Regions from separate parts of the Vibrio ostreae genome, predicted to be linked through region 2. Evidence: predicted binding sites of a transcription regulator. Region 2 holds the regulator's gene; the other holds the start of a gene.

What was found. The regulator MetJ, encoded in region 2, represses methionine synthesis genes. The targets are predictions, from matches to a motif close to TTAGACNTNTANANGTCTAA.
Region 1: the regulator MetJ is predicted to act here: its motif matches at 3,938-3,957, upstream of KNV97_RS00595 (MetQ/NlpA family ABC transporter substrate-binding protein).

The regions. Positions count from the first base shown of each region.
Region 1 is NZ_CP076642.1:129,353-137,545, reverse strand. It holds gene KNV97_RS00620 (TRAP transporter large permease) at 1-970, shown strand, start outside; gene KNV97_RS00615 (GntR family transcriptional regulator) at 998-1,681, shown strand; gene KNV97_RS00610 (GlsB/YeaQ/YmgE family stress response membrane protein) at 1,766-2,020, shown strand; gene KNV97_RS00605 (DUF2999 family protein) at 2,234-2,485, opposite strand; gene KNV97_RS00600 (YdcH family protein) at 2,663-2,902, opposite strand; gene KNV97_RS00595 (MetQ/NlpA family ABC transporter substrate-binding protein) at 3,102-3,905, opposite strand; gene KNV97_RS00590 (glutamine amidotransferase) at 4,146-4,895, shown strand; gene KNV97_RS00585 (SDR family oxidoreductase) at 5,000-5,758, opposite strand; gene mmsB (3-hydroxyisobutyrate dehydrogenase) at 5,786-6,688, opposite strand; gene KNV97_RS00575 (enoyl-CoA hydratase/isomerase family protein) at 6,685-7,842, opposite strand; gene KNV97_RS00570 (enoyl-CoA hydratase) at 7,876-8,193, opposite strand, start outside.
Region 2 is NZ_CP076643.1:2,995,222-3,003,414, forward strand. It holds gene KNV97_RS19910 (O-succinylhomoserine (thiol)-lyase) at 1-972, opposite strand, end outside; gene metJ (met regulon transcriptional regulator MetJ) at 1,301-1,618, shown strand; gene KNV97_RS19920 (malic enzyme-like NAD(P)-binding protein) at 1,772-3,049, opposite strand; gene rpmE (50S ribosomal protein L31) at 3,286-3,504, opposite strand; gene priA (primosomal protein N') at 3,857-6,058, shown strand; gene cytR (DNA-binding transcriptional regulator CytR) at 6,383-7,390, shown strand; gene KNV97_RS19940 (SPOR domain-containing protein) at 7,519-8,073, shown strand.

The DNA.
Region 1 (8,193 bases), on a different replicon from region 2:
CGGCTCCAGCCCGGCGACCGTGGTTTCAGTCGGACGCCTCATCCTGCCGTCAATGTTAAAAGAAGGCTATGACCGCCAGTTCAGTGTCGGTTTGCTGATGGCGACCGGTGCATTGGGCATCATTATACCGCCGAGCATTTTTATGATTGTGTACGGCGCCATGGCCGGGGTTTCGATTGGTGCACTCTTTATGGCCGGTATCGGTGCCGGCGCCGTGTACGGCTCGGTTTTTCTTGCCTACTGTTACTATCGCGCCCGCCGCGCCGGTATGCAATCACAGCCGTTTCCGAACATGTCTGAGCTGCTGGCGGCAATCAGAGAAGCAATCTGGGGACTGGCGATCCCGGTCATTATTCTGGGCGGTATTTACAGCGGCTTGTTTACCCCGACTGAGGCCGCTGCGGTCGCGGTTATCTACTCCGCCGCGGTCGGTCTGTTCGTTTATCGGGATCTGACACTGAAAGACATCTGGAAAGTGTGTGTCGACAGCTCAGTCGTCACCACCCAAGTGATGATCATCGTCTCTGCCGCTGCGGCATTCTCCTGGTATCTGACCACTTCCAGCCTGACCGATTCTCTGTCGGCAGCTCTGGGCCAACTCAGCGATAATCCACTGATGTTACTGCTTATCATCAACTGCATCGTGTTGATTGCCGGGATGTTCCTGGACCCGAACTCGATTGTGATCATTCTGGTACCACTGGTTGTCTCGGTGGCTCAGGCGGCAGGAATCGATTTGATTCACCTTGGTGTGATTCTGTGTGTGAACTGTGCGATTGGTATGTTCACACCACCGTTTGGTATGAATCTGTTCGTCGCCAGCAGTCTGGATAACGTCAGCTATGGCGAAGCCGTGCGCGGGTCACTGCCCTTGGTGTGGCTGGCTCTGATTGTGCTGGTGCTGATTAACGTCTTCCCCGCGATCAGTCTGTGGCTGCCAAGTGTGGTTATGCCGGGTATTGCTGGTTAACCCTCTGACTATCAAGGAGATCAGCCAATGTCTGAACACCCTAATTCACTGTCGGCATCACTGGTCTCTGACCCGTCGGTGCCTCTGGCGGACAGTATCCGGATTGCGCTCTCCGACGATATTCTGGCGGGAGTGATTGCCGCAGGTACTCGCCTTGATGAGGCTCAGCTTGCGCAGCGTTTCCAGGTCTCGCGGACTCCGGTCCGTGAGGCGCTGAAACAGCTTACCGCCAGTGGCCTGGTTGAACATCGTCATCGGCGCGGAGTGTTTGTCAGTGCCGTACCTGTATCCCGCCTGGCAGAAATGTTTGAATACGTTGCCGAGATGGAAACACTGTGTGTACGACTTGCTGCGGTCAAGATGACTCAGCAAGAACGCGAAGAGCTGCTCGCCATCCACCTTGACAGCCATAAGCATGTCACCTCGGGTAATATTGATGCCTATGACAAAGCCAATATCAAACTGCATGAGGCCCTGTTCCATGGCTGTCATAACCGTTATGTGGAAGAAGCCGTGCTCAGCGCCAGAGCTAAGGTTGCCCCTTATCGCAGGGCGCAGTTCAAACTGGCCGATCGCGCGCGCTCGTCTTTTGTTGAGCACGGTGAAATCGTCAAATCGGTCATCAAAGGTATGACCCATGAAGCCTCGGACATGATGCTAGCCCATATCCACCAGTCTTTCCTCGCGTCTTCGCGTTATGTCAGTCAGTAAGGACGCTGACCAAAAATTGTCATGCGCCCATTTTACTATGACACTCATAGACTATGCTTACACAAAACAACATAAGGAGTGCATATGGGTATCATCGCGTGGATCATTCTGGGTTTAATTGCAGGTGCTTTGGCAAAATGGCTGATGCCGGGACGAGATGGCGGCGGTTGGATAGCCACAATGTTGTTAGGTATCGGTGGTGCCTTTGTCGGCGGACTTATCGGCGGCGTGCTGGGTTTTGGTGGCGCCAATGGTTTTAATCTGGGCAGTATATTGACGGCGACCCTCGGTGCGATTGTCTTGTTGCTGGTTTACAACCGGTTCTTCAAAGGACGGTAGCCTCTAACAGGCGACAGCTTAACGATACGCCGAGATTATGGGTGAATCGAAGCATCATACTGATTAAAAAGGCTGCCTCATGCAGCCTTTCCATCACTTAGTTGTGGTTAAAACACTTAGTTGTTATTAAAACACTCAGCTGTTATTAAAACCAGGCGTTGAGTAGAGTCTTAGCTACGCAATGCCTGGTTCACTGTGAACTGACGACAACCTTTATTGTTGTAGTTTCGCTTTTGCTTCTTCAACTTTAGCGAAGTCCAGTCCAAGTTCTTCTACCGCTTCTTTAATCAAAGCCGGGTTTTGCATCACCTGGCCCATCAGCAGTTGCAGTTTTTCCTGCGGTAGACCAAGTTGGCTGATGGTGGCCATCGCCATCAGAGGATTTTGGGTCAGAGCCTGAAACACTTCGCGAATTTGCTGATCACTGATGTTGTTCTCTTTCAACAGCGCAATAATTGGGTTCATGAGATTACCTTTAGCTACTCAATAAAACAGAGCCGCAGTTTACCATCAGCGCGCTGAGGCGTGTACCGGCAATGATGCATAAAACCAGTATAAAGCGCAGATAACAAACAACCACCCATAGGGTGGCTGTTTGGCGGGCTGGTATTGTGGTTACCAACCGATGATTGTCGCCGGGTTTCAGACGTTCATGATTCGGGAATGGAGCCAATCTTTCAGCTCTGCCCGGTTGAGCTTCATCGAATTCATGTTGTGATCATCAATCGGTGCACCTCGCAGTTCTAACTTTCTAATTTCTCTGTCTAGTGCATCGTAATTTGACGCATTTTCTGCAAACGTATCATCGCTCGCGCTTAACTGGGAAATGGTGTCCATATGTTCTGGATACTCATGCGCTAAAGAGTGATTTTCGCCTAGCATAGAAACCTCGTTAAGTTGGTTGGTCACACAAATAAGGTGCGCACTTTTTGAGCCGCACAATAGTAAATGTAGCAGCCTGTAACCATGACTCAAGTCAGCATTTTTCAGGTTTCGTCATTCTGAGATCCATTTCCCAGACCGGGAAAAATAAAAAACCGCTATGGATAACCACAGCGGTTGAGTTGTCAGCCCTAACTCCTTAAAAAGCGGGCTCAATTGTGCCTTTAAAGGCTTGCTGCATATATTCACGGATGCCTTCAGACTGATAAATCTGGACGAACTTTTTATAATCTTCGTTGTCTTTGTCCTGCTCGCGCGCCGCAATTACCATCACCGCCAGAGGTGCCTGCTTGGATTCCAGATAAATCCCCTGCTTTTTCGGATCCAGCCCGGCTGACATGACATAGTTCATCGTAATTGCCGCAGCATCGACATCATCCAGAGTGCGTGGCAACTGAGCGGCATCCACTTCAACAAACTGAAAGTCCTTCGGATTCTCAACCACATCGTTCAGAGTCGCCTTAAATCCAGCCCCTTCACGTAAGGTAATCAGGTTGCTATCAGCAAACAGCAACAAACCACGTCCGCCATTGGTCGGATCATTTGGAATCGCAATGCGGGCGCCTTGTGGTAACTCATCCAGCGAGTGGTACTTATTAGAATATACTCCCATTCGCATCAGGATTGACTGACCAATTGAGACCAGGTGGGAATCGTGGCTGCTGTTGTAGTTATCGAGAAAAGGCTGATGCTGGTAACTGTTGAGATCAATGCTGCCATCTTCCAGCGCCGCATTCGGCGTAATGTAGTCAGAAAATTCGACCACTTTAACGTTTAAGCCCTGCTTCGCCGCTTCTTTGGCGACCGCTTCAGCGACCTGAGCATGAGGACCAACGGTTGCACCCACTTTTATTTCAGTATGTTCTTTCTGACCACAGGCCGCCAAACCTGCTACCAATGCCGCAGCCAGTGCCCATTGACCGACTCGCTTAAGTCCTTTCATTACTCTCTCCGTATGCTGTAGGTTACAGACGTTTAGCCATCTAAACCTCTATACTACGCGGGCCATTTTTTTATGCAAGCGCAATCTTTCTTTCTCAACGCTTCAATCATTGCTCCCTCTTTTGCCCAATTTTGGTGCTGGTTCACATCTTATGACGCAACAAATTCTCGTTGCAGTGAGGAGAATATTTCTCTAGATTGAAATTATGTTCAAGGATGAATATGAATCACAAGGAGCGCCATGAAAAAGTTATTAATCGTTAATGTGGGATTGCCACCTAAACCACAATTAGATACGTTCGGTAAATTTGAGCAATGGGCTAAAAACGTCATTGAGGCACATCGCCATCCGATACCGGCCAATCAGGCGGCCATAATTGAGTTTCACGACGGTATTAATCAACCACTGCCACACTCCGACCATCTGGCAGGCGTGATCATCATGGGCTCTTTGGCGATGGCGTCTGACAAAGAAGACTGGATGCTGCGCCTGTCACGGGAAATCGTGGATCTGGTTGAACGTAGTATTCCGCTGCTCGGGATCTGTTTTGGTCACCAACTGATTGCTCAGGCGTTAGGCGGCAAAGTCGGTTACCATCCAAACGGACTGGAAATCGGTACGATAGCCATCAACAAACAGCCGGATGCAGCGCAGGATCCTATCTTTAGCGATCTGCCAGCACAGTTCGACGCGCAGGCGGTCCATTATCAATCGGTACTGTCCTTACCTGAAAATGCCGTCCATCTGGCAAGCAGCGACTTTGAACCTCATCATGCCTATCGGGTCGGTGAATGTTGCTGGGGCGTGCAATTCCACCCGGAGTTTACCCCGCAAGTAATGAAGCTGTCGTTAGCCGGCTTGCAGCATGAATTACCTGATGATTATGAACGCAAGCAAGCGGCAGTGAAAGAGACCCATCATGCCAGACAGGTGCTGGTGAACTTTGCTGGCCTGGTCGAACAGCAAAATCAGTCACTGGGCGCGGCCTAATACTGCAAAAGATAAGCTGCGACAAAAAGGCAAGCCGTGATAAAAAAAGCGTCAGTGGATTCACTGACGCTTTTTGATACCTCAACGGTATTGCACAATAAAAATCACATGCGCAGGCCACCGTCCACTTCCAGCACCCGGCCAGTAAAGTAGTCATTCTGCAGTATATATTTCACCGCCTGGGCAATTTCGACCGGCTCTCCCATCCGCCCTAAAGGCACCATTTCTTTAAGACGTTCTACCGCCTCTGGTTTCATCTGGTCTGCCATCGCAGTATGAACGATACCTGGAGCGATCGCGGCAGCCCGAATACCATAGCGAGCCAGCTCTTTCGCCCAGCAGGTCGCCATTGTTGCGACAGCAGCTTTAGAAGCTGAATAATTCGTCTGGCCCATGTTGCCGGCCCGCGAGACACTGGAGATATTGATGATCACCCCTTTACTGCTGGTTTCGATCATTTTCACTGCCGCTTCGCGTCCACACAGAAAGGTTCCGGTAACGTTCACGTTCATCACACTATCAAACTGCTCGAGTGACATTTTACTGACCACGCCATCTTTCACTTTGACCAGCAGACCATCCCGCAATATGCCGGCGTTATTAATCAAACCGTCTAGCTGGCCAAAATCAACCACAATGTCGTGAAATGCGTCGACTACCTGCGCTTCATTGGTGACATCCGCTACATAATAAATCGCTTTAGCACTGAGCATATGACACTGCCTCTGAGTGTCTATCAAAGCCGCTTCATTAGTATCGATTAAGGCGAGATCAGCCCCCGCCTGAGCAAGCGTGACCGCCATCATCTGCCCCAGCCCCTGGCCTGCACCCGTAATTGCTATCACACTCTCTTTGAGATTCATTTGCAGCCTCCTGTTGATCTCTGCCTGTCAGCCCCGGGAACGATAGAACTCAAACAGACTGGAAAAATCCCGTTCCTGGTTGCCATTCGCATTGTGATAGGCATAAAGATTACGTGCCAGCGAACCCATCGGAATCGATGACTGGCTTTTCAGAGCGGCATCAATACCCAGACCAAGATCCTTTTGCATCAACTGACTCATAAAGCCCGGTTTGTAATCATGGCTGGCTGGCACATTTTCCATTACACCGGGACACGGATTATATAATTCCAGGGCCCAGTTTCTGCCTGAACTTTGCAGCATAATGTTAGACAACACTTCAGGATCAAGTCCGTTGTCGATGCCTAAATTGAGAGCTTCACACGTTCCGGACATCAAAATACCCAACATCAGGTTATTGCATATTTTCGCCATCTGGCCGTCACCGGCTTTACCAGCATGGAAAATGTTTTTCCCCATGTGTTGCAGAACCTGCCGGGCTTGTTTAAATGCCGTATCTGTCCCGCCGACAATAAAGGTCAGCGTTCCGGCCTGAGCCCCTGCCACGCCACCCGATACCGGCGCATCCACAAAATCCAGCTGTTTATTGGTTGCCTGCTCGGCAACAATCCGTGCCGACTCAGGGTCTATGGTGGAAGAATCAATCAGAAACGTGCCGGGCTTAACCAGATTCAACAGACCCACCGCCCCGGAATGATCGCCCAGATACACCGCCCGGACATGCACGCCGGCAGGCAGCATCGTAATCACCGTATCAGCGCCCTGAACCACTTCCTCAACAGAATCAGCCACCTTAGCACCCAGCGGTTGCAGCCGTTTCACAGCTTCGCGATTGAGATCAAACACCTGCAGGGCGAGGCCTGATTTGATCAAATTTTCTGCCATGGGAGAACCCATGTTACCCAGTCCGATAAACGCTATCGTCTTCATGCCACGCCTCCTTGAGGTGGAATTGACTGATGCACCTGTTCTAAACTTGCCAGTGGATGAATTTCGTCCGGCCATAACGAGGTGAAGAGCTGGTCTATCACCGCATCGTCCACGCTGGCGACACTTTTGAATGTCCAGTGGGGTTCTCCATCTTTATCGATAAGACGTGCCCGGACGCCTTCCTGAAACTCGCCCAACAAACCACTGCGCACCGATAAACTCAGCTCAAGCCTAAAGCAATCGGCCAGACTCAGTTGCTGGCATTGGGTAATCTGGCGGTAACAGATATGGGCCGAGATCGGACTACCAGCCGCAAGGTTACGCCGGGCGGTATCAATCCATTTGTCCTGCCCTTCGATTGCGAGTATCTGTTCGCACACCTGAGTCAGAGTATCGGCTTTAGTTGCCGATTGGATTTTAGCCAGATAAGGCAGTAGCTGGCTACTGACCCCGTCATCACCATCCTTTGCCACCAGTTCATCGAGTACCCGGCTGACCTGTGCCAGGTGATTTCCCTGCCAGTCCAGAGCCTGCAGCACCGACAGCAAAGGCGAACGGTCCTGGTAATGCAGTAAGTAATCGGCCATGCGAATATCAATAGCATCAAAGGCATTGACCGACGCGCCGGTCAGGCCCAGAAACAGGCCAATGCCCGGTGCTAAACGGTTCAGGAACCAGGTGCCACCCACATCAGGATACAGGCCGATACTGATTTCCGGCATGGCCAGACGGCTGCGCGGGGTGACGACCTTGTGACTGCATCCCATGAACAGTCCCATTCCGCCACCCATAACAATCCCATCTCCCCACGCGATGATCGGTTTGGTATAGGTGTGGATCAAATAGTCACACTGGTACTCAAGTGAAAAGTATTCGGTGCAGAACGCCTGAATCTCTTCATCACTTTTATCACGCATGACATTGTGCATAGTGCGGACATCGCCACCAGCACAAAACGCTTTTTCTCCACCACCTTCAAGTAAAATACACACCAGATTATCATCGTGTTGCCACCGTAAAAGCTGGTCAAACAGCAAGGCCAGCATGTTATAACTCAGAGCATTGAGCGAAGCCGGATTGTCTAATGTCGCGACGCCAATTTTATGGACATTATCCCGGCACCTCAGCTCCTGAAAGCTGACACGGTCAGTCATATCTCCTCCTCACATTGATGTTTATCTTCTGACCTAACGGTTTTTCCAGTGCGGTTTGCGTTTTTGCAGAAACGCCTGCACGCCTTCGGTCTGATCTTCAGTATCGAACAGGTTGAGGAAGTATTCGCGTTCTTTGATCAAACCTTGCTGGTGAGTCGCATAACGAGTCTGCTGAATGAGTCGCTTGCAGGCAGCCACGGAAGACGGTGACTGATTTTCCACGTTCTGCGCCATCTCAAGCGCGCAAGTCAGCGCCTGTCCTTTTTCTACCACCTCTTCCACCAAACCTATCTGCCGCCCCTGCTCTGCTGCGATCTGCTCACCACATAAAATCATCCGCTTCGCCCAGCC
Region 2 (8,193 bases):
CAGTGAGAACAGCTGCAGTTCACCGACAAAATATTTCAGCTGCTCGAATGAACCGCCGAATTCAAAGCTCAGCATGGAACCAAAGCCAAGCTGCTGTTTCTTGGCGATGTCATGACCCGGATGATTTGGCAGGCTAGGGTGGTAAATCACTTTGACCAGCTCCTGGTTTTGCAGGTAAGCGAGGATTTGCTGCGAGCTCTCTTCATGCACGCGCATACGGGCCCCCAGGGTGCGCAGGCCACGCAAAGTCATGTAGCTGTCAAACGGCGTGCCGGTGGCGCCGATGCAGTTACCCCACCATGCCAGCTCGGTGGCGTGTTCGGCGTCTTTACTGATGATCACACCGCCAATCACATCCGAGTGACCATTGAGGTATTTAGTGGTCGAGTGCACCACGAAGTCGGCACCAAGCAGCAGAGGCTTTTGGTACACAGGGGTCAAAAAGGTATTGTCGACCGCTACCAGAGCACCGACCGCTTGCGCCTGCTGACAGATTTTCTCAATATCCACCACTCGTACCAGCGGGTTAGACGGCGTTTCCAGCAGCACCAGCTTTGGCTTCTGGGCAAAAGCTGCGGCCATTGCCGCGTCGTCAGACTGGTCAACAAACAGCACTTTGAAATCGCCTTTCTTGGCGCGGGTGTTGAACAGACGGTAAGTACCGCCATAGCAGTCATGTGGTGCGATAATGATTTCGCCCGGCGACAGGAATGCCGAGACCCACAGGTTCAGTGCTGATGTGCCGCAGTTGGTGACCACGGCATCCGCACCGGATTCCAGTTCAGACAGGGCTTGTTCTAGCAGGCCACGGTTCGGGTTGCCGGAGCGGGTGTAGTCGTATTTTGGCACTTCACCAAATGCAGGAAAGCCATAGTTGGTTGAGAGATAAATGGGTGGAACAACGGCGTGGTACTGGGTGTCAGATTCAATACCGGTGCGAACCGCGATGGTGGCTGGCTTGCGATTGGTCATGAGCGTTTCCTTTCCTGTCTGGTGTTTCCTGAATGGTTGATTCCCTGAGCTCTGTCACCGAGCGAATCGGGCTACAGAGCGGGCAATGGTAAGCATTGGCATAGCTGCTATTGGGATTTCAAACAATTCCGGGCGATGTGTAAATCCAATTCCGGGGTGAGCGGTGAAGCAAATGTTCACTCCGGTGAATAACATCACACTTTACTGCTCAAAAAAGAAGACGTCAACACTTCTAGACGTCTATATGTCTTTGCTTATGGCAGTAAATCCCGCTAAAATTGAGGTCTTTGAAAAACTCAACTCGAATTCAAATTTACGAAGGTGCGCAATGGCAGACTGGAACGGCGAATATATTAGCCCGTACGCGGAACATGGGAAGAAGAACGAGCAGGTCAAAAAGATCACTGTCTCGATTCCGCTTAAGGTACTTAAAGTGCTGACGGATGAACGTACTCGTCGACAGATCAATAATTTACGTCATGCCACTAACAGTGAACTGCTGTGTGAAGCGTTTCTGCATGCTTACACCGGTCAGCCGCTGCCAACCGACGAAGACCTGCGTAAAGACCGTCCGGATGATATTCCGACCGAGGCCAAAGCGCTGATGACGGCGATGGGTATCGAGTTTGAGGCATACGACGACTAAGTCGCTGTGCACCGCATCAGCATAAAAAAACCCTGGTTACTGACCAGGGTTTTTGCATTGTTAGCTCTCAGATCATTTTTAAGCATCAGGGCATTGTTAACCCGCAAGGATCAACGCTTCCGTCACCGGAGTGTTTATCCGGCATGCTGCTTACTAATCTTGCATATAGTTATGCGGCATCTCGATCCGTGCGACACCAGAGTCAACCGCAGCTTGTGCGACTGCCTTAGCCACGCGGGGCAGCAGGCGTGGATCCATGGGCTTAGGAATAATGTATTGATGACCGTAGGTCAGGCTGTCACTGCCTGCGGCTTGTAGTACGGCTGCCGGCACCTCTTCTTTCGCCAGTTGACGAATCGCTTCGACCGCCGCCAGTTTCATCTCATCATTGATTTCGCTGGCACGTACATCCAGCGCGCCGCGGAAGATGAACGGGAAACACAGCACGTTGTTGACCTGGTTCGGGTAGTCACTGCGTCCGGTGCCCATGATCAGGTCGTCACGCACCGCGTGAGCCAGCTCAGGTTTGATTTCCGGATCCGGGTTAGAGCAGGCGAACACCACAGGCTTGTCAGCCATCAGCTTCAGCGCGTCGGCGGACAGCAGGTTCGGGCCTGATACACCCAGGAACAGATCCGCGCCGGCAATCACATCTTCCAGGGTGCGTTTGTCGGTGTTGTTGGCAAACAGTTGCTTGTACTGGTTCAGATCGTCACGACGGGTGTGGATGACACCTTTACGGTCGAGCATGTAAATCTTCTCACGCATCGCACCGCACTTAATCAGCAGTTCCATACACGCTACCGCTGCGGCACCCGCACCCAGACAGACAATCACACACTCAGACAGTTCTTTGCCTTGCAGTTCAATCGCGTTCAGCATGCCTGCTGCGGTCACGATCGCCGTGCCGTGCTGGTCATCGTGGAACACTGGCACGTCACAACGTTCAATCAGGCGACGCTCGATCTCAAAACAGTCCGGCGCTTTGATGTCTTCCAGGTTGATACCGCCAAAGGTGTCAGCGATGTTAGCGACGGTGTCGATAAACTCATCGATGGTGCGGTGTTTTACTTCAATATCAATGGAGTCGAGGCCGGCAAAACGTTTGAACAGCAGCGCTTTACCTTCCATGACCGGTTTAGAGGCCATTGGCCCCAGGTTACCCAGGCCAAGGATTGCGGTACCGTTTGAGATCACCGCCACTGTGTTGCCTTTGGCGGTGTATTTGTAAACGTTATCGACATTCTGAGCGATTTCACGTACCGGTTCTGCCACGCCCGGGCTGTAAGCTAACGCCAGATCAGTGGCTGAGTCAGCCGGTTTGGTGATCGAGACCGCGATTTTACCCGGGGTCGGCTGCGCGTGGTAATCCAGAGCACGTTGGCGGAAGGCTTCTTCCGCGCTTAATTGTTGACGATTGTCGTCGGACATAGGGGAGGTTCTCTTATTATTTTTGGAAAAGGGGCGCACATTTTAGTTGATGCCTGAAATAGTGACTAGGCAGGGGTGCTGTATAATCGTACAAAATGCGTGAGTTTTTGGCTGATAAGACCAGCTGTTTTGTGATCAGGGTAGACTTTAGTCGTAGAGCGGGGGGACGGGCAGATGGCAGGCATCAAAAAAGGACGCCGTAGCGTCCTTTTTGAAATCTTCGCGTAAAGTAAAAATTACTTCTTGCTTGACAGTGCGCCGAAACGCTTGTTGAAGCGATCAACACGGCCGCCAGTGTCAACAACACGTTGCTTACCAGTGTAGAATGGGTGGCACTTGTCACATACGTCCAGGTGCATTTCTTCTTTACCTAGAGTAGATTTGAAAACGAAAGTGTTGCCGCAAGAGCAGCTTGCATTTACTTCTTTGTATTCTGGGTGGATACCAGCTTTCATGGGATAACCTCAAAAATTGGGCCGTGTCGCCATCCGAGTCTGAGCCGGACACCACACGTAACGTTAATAATACGATTGCCATGGTCACAGCAAACTGCTGAGGACCATTAAGGCGCGATATAGTAATGAATCTGCTAGCCCGGATCAACCGATTTCGGCGTTATTTTAGCCAGCCATAGCAAACAGCCGCTCAGAGCATGACGGGTTGGCGGTGCCAACGGCCAGACCCGATGCCCGAACTGCTGCCGGCGTGCCGCATACGGCCTTTTGCCCGCCATGTGCGGGTCGAATTTATGCCCGTCTTCCAGTAGACTGTGGCGTCCTTAACTGACTTAATTGCTGACGGATTGTTATGCGCCCAACTATTGCTCGCGTTGCCCTGCCGGTGCCGCTTGATAAGCAATTTGATTACCTGATTCCCGGCCACCTGTTTCCGATTATCGGCGGCCGCGTTTCTGTGCCGTTCGGGCGCCAGACTCTGGTCGGCATTGTGACTGCACTGGTGCAGGAGTCCGAGTTTCCGCGTGAGCAGCTCAAAGCGCTCAAGGCCGTGCTCGATACCCAACCAGTCTGGCCGGATAAACTGTATCACCTGCTGCAGTGGTGCAGTCAGTTTTATCAGCATCCACTTGGCGAGACCCTGGCTAATGCTCTGCCGGGAGCGCTGCGTAAAGGTAAAGCGGCTGATTTTGCCAGCAGTAAAGAGTGGCTCATTACTGCCGCCGGGCGCGATCAGCTGATGCAGGGCTTTGGCCGTGCGATTAAACAGGCCAAGGTGATGAATCTGGTCGCTTCTGGCCCGGTCCCTCATCAGGTGATGCTGGATGAGGAAGTGTCGAGTACGACACTCAACACCCTGCAGGACAAAGGCTGGATTGAAGTCAGTGAACAGCGTCCGCAGTTCCGGCCTTGGCCGGCAGAGCCGGAAGCCGCGGTCGATAAGCCCAAGTTGAACTCTGAGCAGGCCATCGCAATTGCAACGGTCAACCATCAGCCGGCATTCGGCTGTTATCTGCTGCAGGGCGTAACAGGCTCGGGTAAAACTGAAGTCTACCTTAATCTTATCAAGCCGGTGCTGGCACAAGGCCGCCAGGCGCTGGTGCTGGTGCCGGAAATTGGCCTGACGCCGCAAACCATTAACCGTTTTCGTAAACGGTTTAATGTCCCGGTTGAGGTGATTCACTCTGGTCTCAATGAAACCGAACGTCTCAATGCCTGGCTGGCCGCGCGCGACAAAGTAGCCGGTATCGTGATTGGTACCCGTTCCGCGCTGCTGACCCCGTTTGCCGATCTCGGCATTATCATTGTCGACGAAGAGCATGACTCTTCGTATAAACAGCAGGACAGCCTGCGCTACCACGCACGCGATGTGGCGGTGATGCGTGCCAATCTGGAGCAGATCCCGATTGTGCTCGGCAGTGCCACCCCGGCGCTGGAAACGCTGCATAATGCCCTGAGCGGTAAATACCATCATCTGCATCTGACCCAGCGTGCCGGAACGGCGCGCCCGACCACCAACCGGGTGCTGGATGTCAAAGGCCTGTATCTGGAAAGCGGTTTGTCCGCGCCGTTGATTGCGGAAATGCGCCGCCATTTATCGCAGGGCAATCAGGTGCTGCTGTTCCTCAACCGGCGTGGCTTTTCTCCGGCGCTGATGTGTCACGAATGTGGCTGGATCGCCGATTGTCAGCGTTGTGATGCTTATTATACCTACCATCAGTACAGTAACGAGATTCGCTGCCACCACTGCGGCTCACAGCGTCCGGTGATCCACCAGTGTCAGGGGTGTGGCTCGACGCATCTGGTCACGGTCGGGGTCGGCACCGAGCAGCTCGAGGCGCAACTGGGGGAACTGTTTCCGGACTTCAAGACGATTCGGATTGACCGTGACAGTACCCGGCGCAAAGGCAGTCTGGAATCAGCGCTGCAAGCGATCCGCAATAACGAATATCAGATTTTGATCGGCACCCAGATGCTGGCCAAAGGCCACCATTTCCCCGATGTAACTCTGGTGGCGCTGCTGGATGTGGATGGCTCATTATACAGCAGTGATTTTCGCGCCTCTGAACGTCTGGCTCAGTTGTTTATCCAGGTGGCGGGCCGGGCCGGGCGGGCGAGTAAGCCGGGCGAAGTGGTGCTGCAGACCCACCATCCAGAGCATACCTTGTTGCAGGCGCTGCTCAACAAGGATTACCACCATTTTGCTGAAACCGCACTGGCGGAGCGCAAGCTGGCCCAACTGCCGCCGTATACCTTTCTGACCCTGTTTCGCGCCGAAGGCAACCAGTCGCAGCAGGTAGAAGATTTTCTGCGTCAGGTACGCCAGACGCTGGAAGCTCACCCGCTCAGTGAACAGGGCTGTCTGGTGCTGGGGCCGACGCCGGCACCGCTCGCCAAACGGGCCGGAAAATTTCGCTGGCAGTTGCTGTTGCAGGCGCCCAGCCGTTCGGTGATGCAGAAGCTGTTAGCCAGCGCACGCCCGGCGATTCAGATGTTGCCGCTGGCCACTAAAGTGCGCTGGACGCTGGACATTGAACCGCAGGATTTGAGCTGAGCAGCCCCATCCGGCTTGCTGGTAAAATTGTCAAAAAATGAAATCCTTCTTATCGTGATAAATATCACACTTGTGATGCAAAAATTGTTAATCAGACCGTAACTTTCCCATCGGAAAGGAATACACTAAATGCCATAATCGCGCAGTGAATCGTTTTCGCTGGCCTAAATGTGGCGAACCTTAAGCGAACGTGCAGCAGGTAAGCGTGAATCCAAGCAATGTTAGCAGCCAAACCGGATGCCCGGCGGCGCTCTATAACGATAATCAGTGTCTCAGACACGATGAATTTTTATTAAGAACCGAGAAAAGAGGACAGTACCCCCTATGGCGACAATGAAGGATGTTGCCCAGCTTGCAGGCGTATCAACGGCGACCGTATCGCGTGCTCTGATGAATCCCGAGAAAGTCTCATCCTCGACCCGTAAACGGGTTGAAGAGGCGGTGTTAGAAGCTGGTTATTCCCCTAACTCTCTCGCGCGCAATCTGCGTCGCAATGAGTCCAAAACGATTGTGGCCATTGTGCCGGATATCTGTGACCCGTATTACACCGAGATCATCCGCGGCATTGAAGATGCGGCGATGGAACACGGTTATCTGGTGCTGCTGGGTGACAGCGGTCAGCAGAAAAAACGTGAAAGCTCATTTGTGAACCTGGTGTTCACCAAGCAGGCGGACGGTATGTTGCTGCTCGGGACCGACCTGCCGTTTGATGTCAGTAAGCCGGAACAGAAAAACCTGCCGCCGATGGTGATGGCGTGTGAGTTTGCCCCGGAACTGGAGCTGCCCACGGTACATATTGATAACCTGACCTCGGCGTTTGAAGCGGTGAACTATCTGACCCAGATGGGCCACAAACGGGTGGCGCAAATTGCCGGCCCGGATACGGCCGTTCTGTGCCAGTTCCGCCAGCAAGGTTACCAGCAGGCGCTGCGCCGCTCCGGGATTACCCGCAATCCAGACTACAGTGTGAGCGGTGATTTCTCATTTGAATCGGGTGCTCAGGCGGTGCGTCAGCTGCTGGCGTTGTCCGAGCCGCCGACGGCGATTTTCTGCCACAACGATACCATGGCGATTGGGGCGATTCAGGAAGCCAAACGTCTGGGTACGCGAGTGCCGCAGGATCTTTCGGTGGTCGGTTTCGATGACATTCAGTTTGCCCAGTACTGCGATCCACCGCTGACCACCATTTCTCAGCCGCGTTATGAGATTGGCCGCCAGGCAATGCTGATGATGCTGGAATTGCTGCGCGGCAACGATGTTCAGGCCGGTTCACGTTTACTGGAAACCCAGCTGGTGGTACGCGACAGCGCGGCTCCGCCATGTGCAATCTAGTGCTTTAACCACGAGTAATATCTCAGTGTGAGCGGCGTATTTTGACACGCCGCTTCCATTTCTGCTCTGTTATCCGGCAGGAAACTGCATTAACATGAAGACAAAATTGTCAACTTTTGAAATAGTTTGTGGCTAATAAAGATTATGTAAGACGTGGTCGTAGTCCGAAAAAGCCGACCCGGAAAACAACTCCCATTCCCCGACGCAGAAAACCCTGGCGCAGTGGCTTGCTGGCTCTCGTGCTGGCGGGCGGCTTTGGCTATGGTTTGTATCAGCTCAGTCAGGATCCCGAGCCACCAGCACCGCAAGTGGTGGAAACCAAGCCACAGCCGGTCAGTAAACCGCAGCCGGCCAACAGCCTGCCGCCGCCGCCAACCGAACAGTGGGATTACGTGGAATCGCTGCCTAATCGCCAGATTGAGGTCAAAGCCAAAGAGCTGCAGGTGTCGGACATTCCTTACATCATGCAGTGCGGGGCCTATAAAACCATGCACCAGGCTGAAACCCGCAAGCTGGATATCGCCTTTCAGGGGCTGAGCAGTAAGATCCGCAACAAGGAAGGCAGCAGCTGGTTCCGGGTGGTTCTCGGCCCTTACAAGTTCAAGCGCGACGCTGAGCGTGACAAGCATAAGCTGCAGCGTGCCAAGATTGAGCCTTGTGCTATCTGGAAAGAGCAGCAGTAAACCTGATAGCAGTAAACTTGATATCAGTAACGCCCGGAGTTTCTCCGGGCGTTTTGCGTTGTGGCGCTGATTCTTTCCCTTGAATTTTGATTTTCCAGCCTCATATAACCACTATCTTGA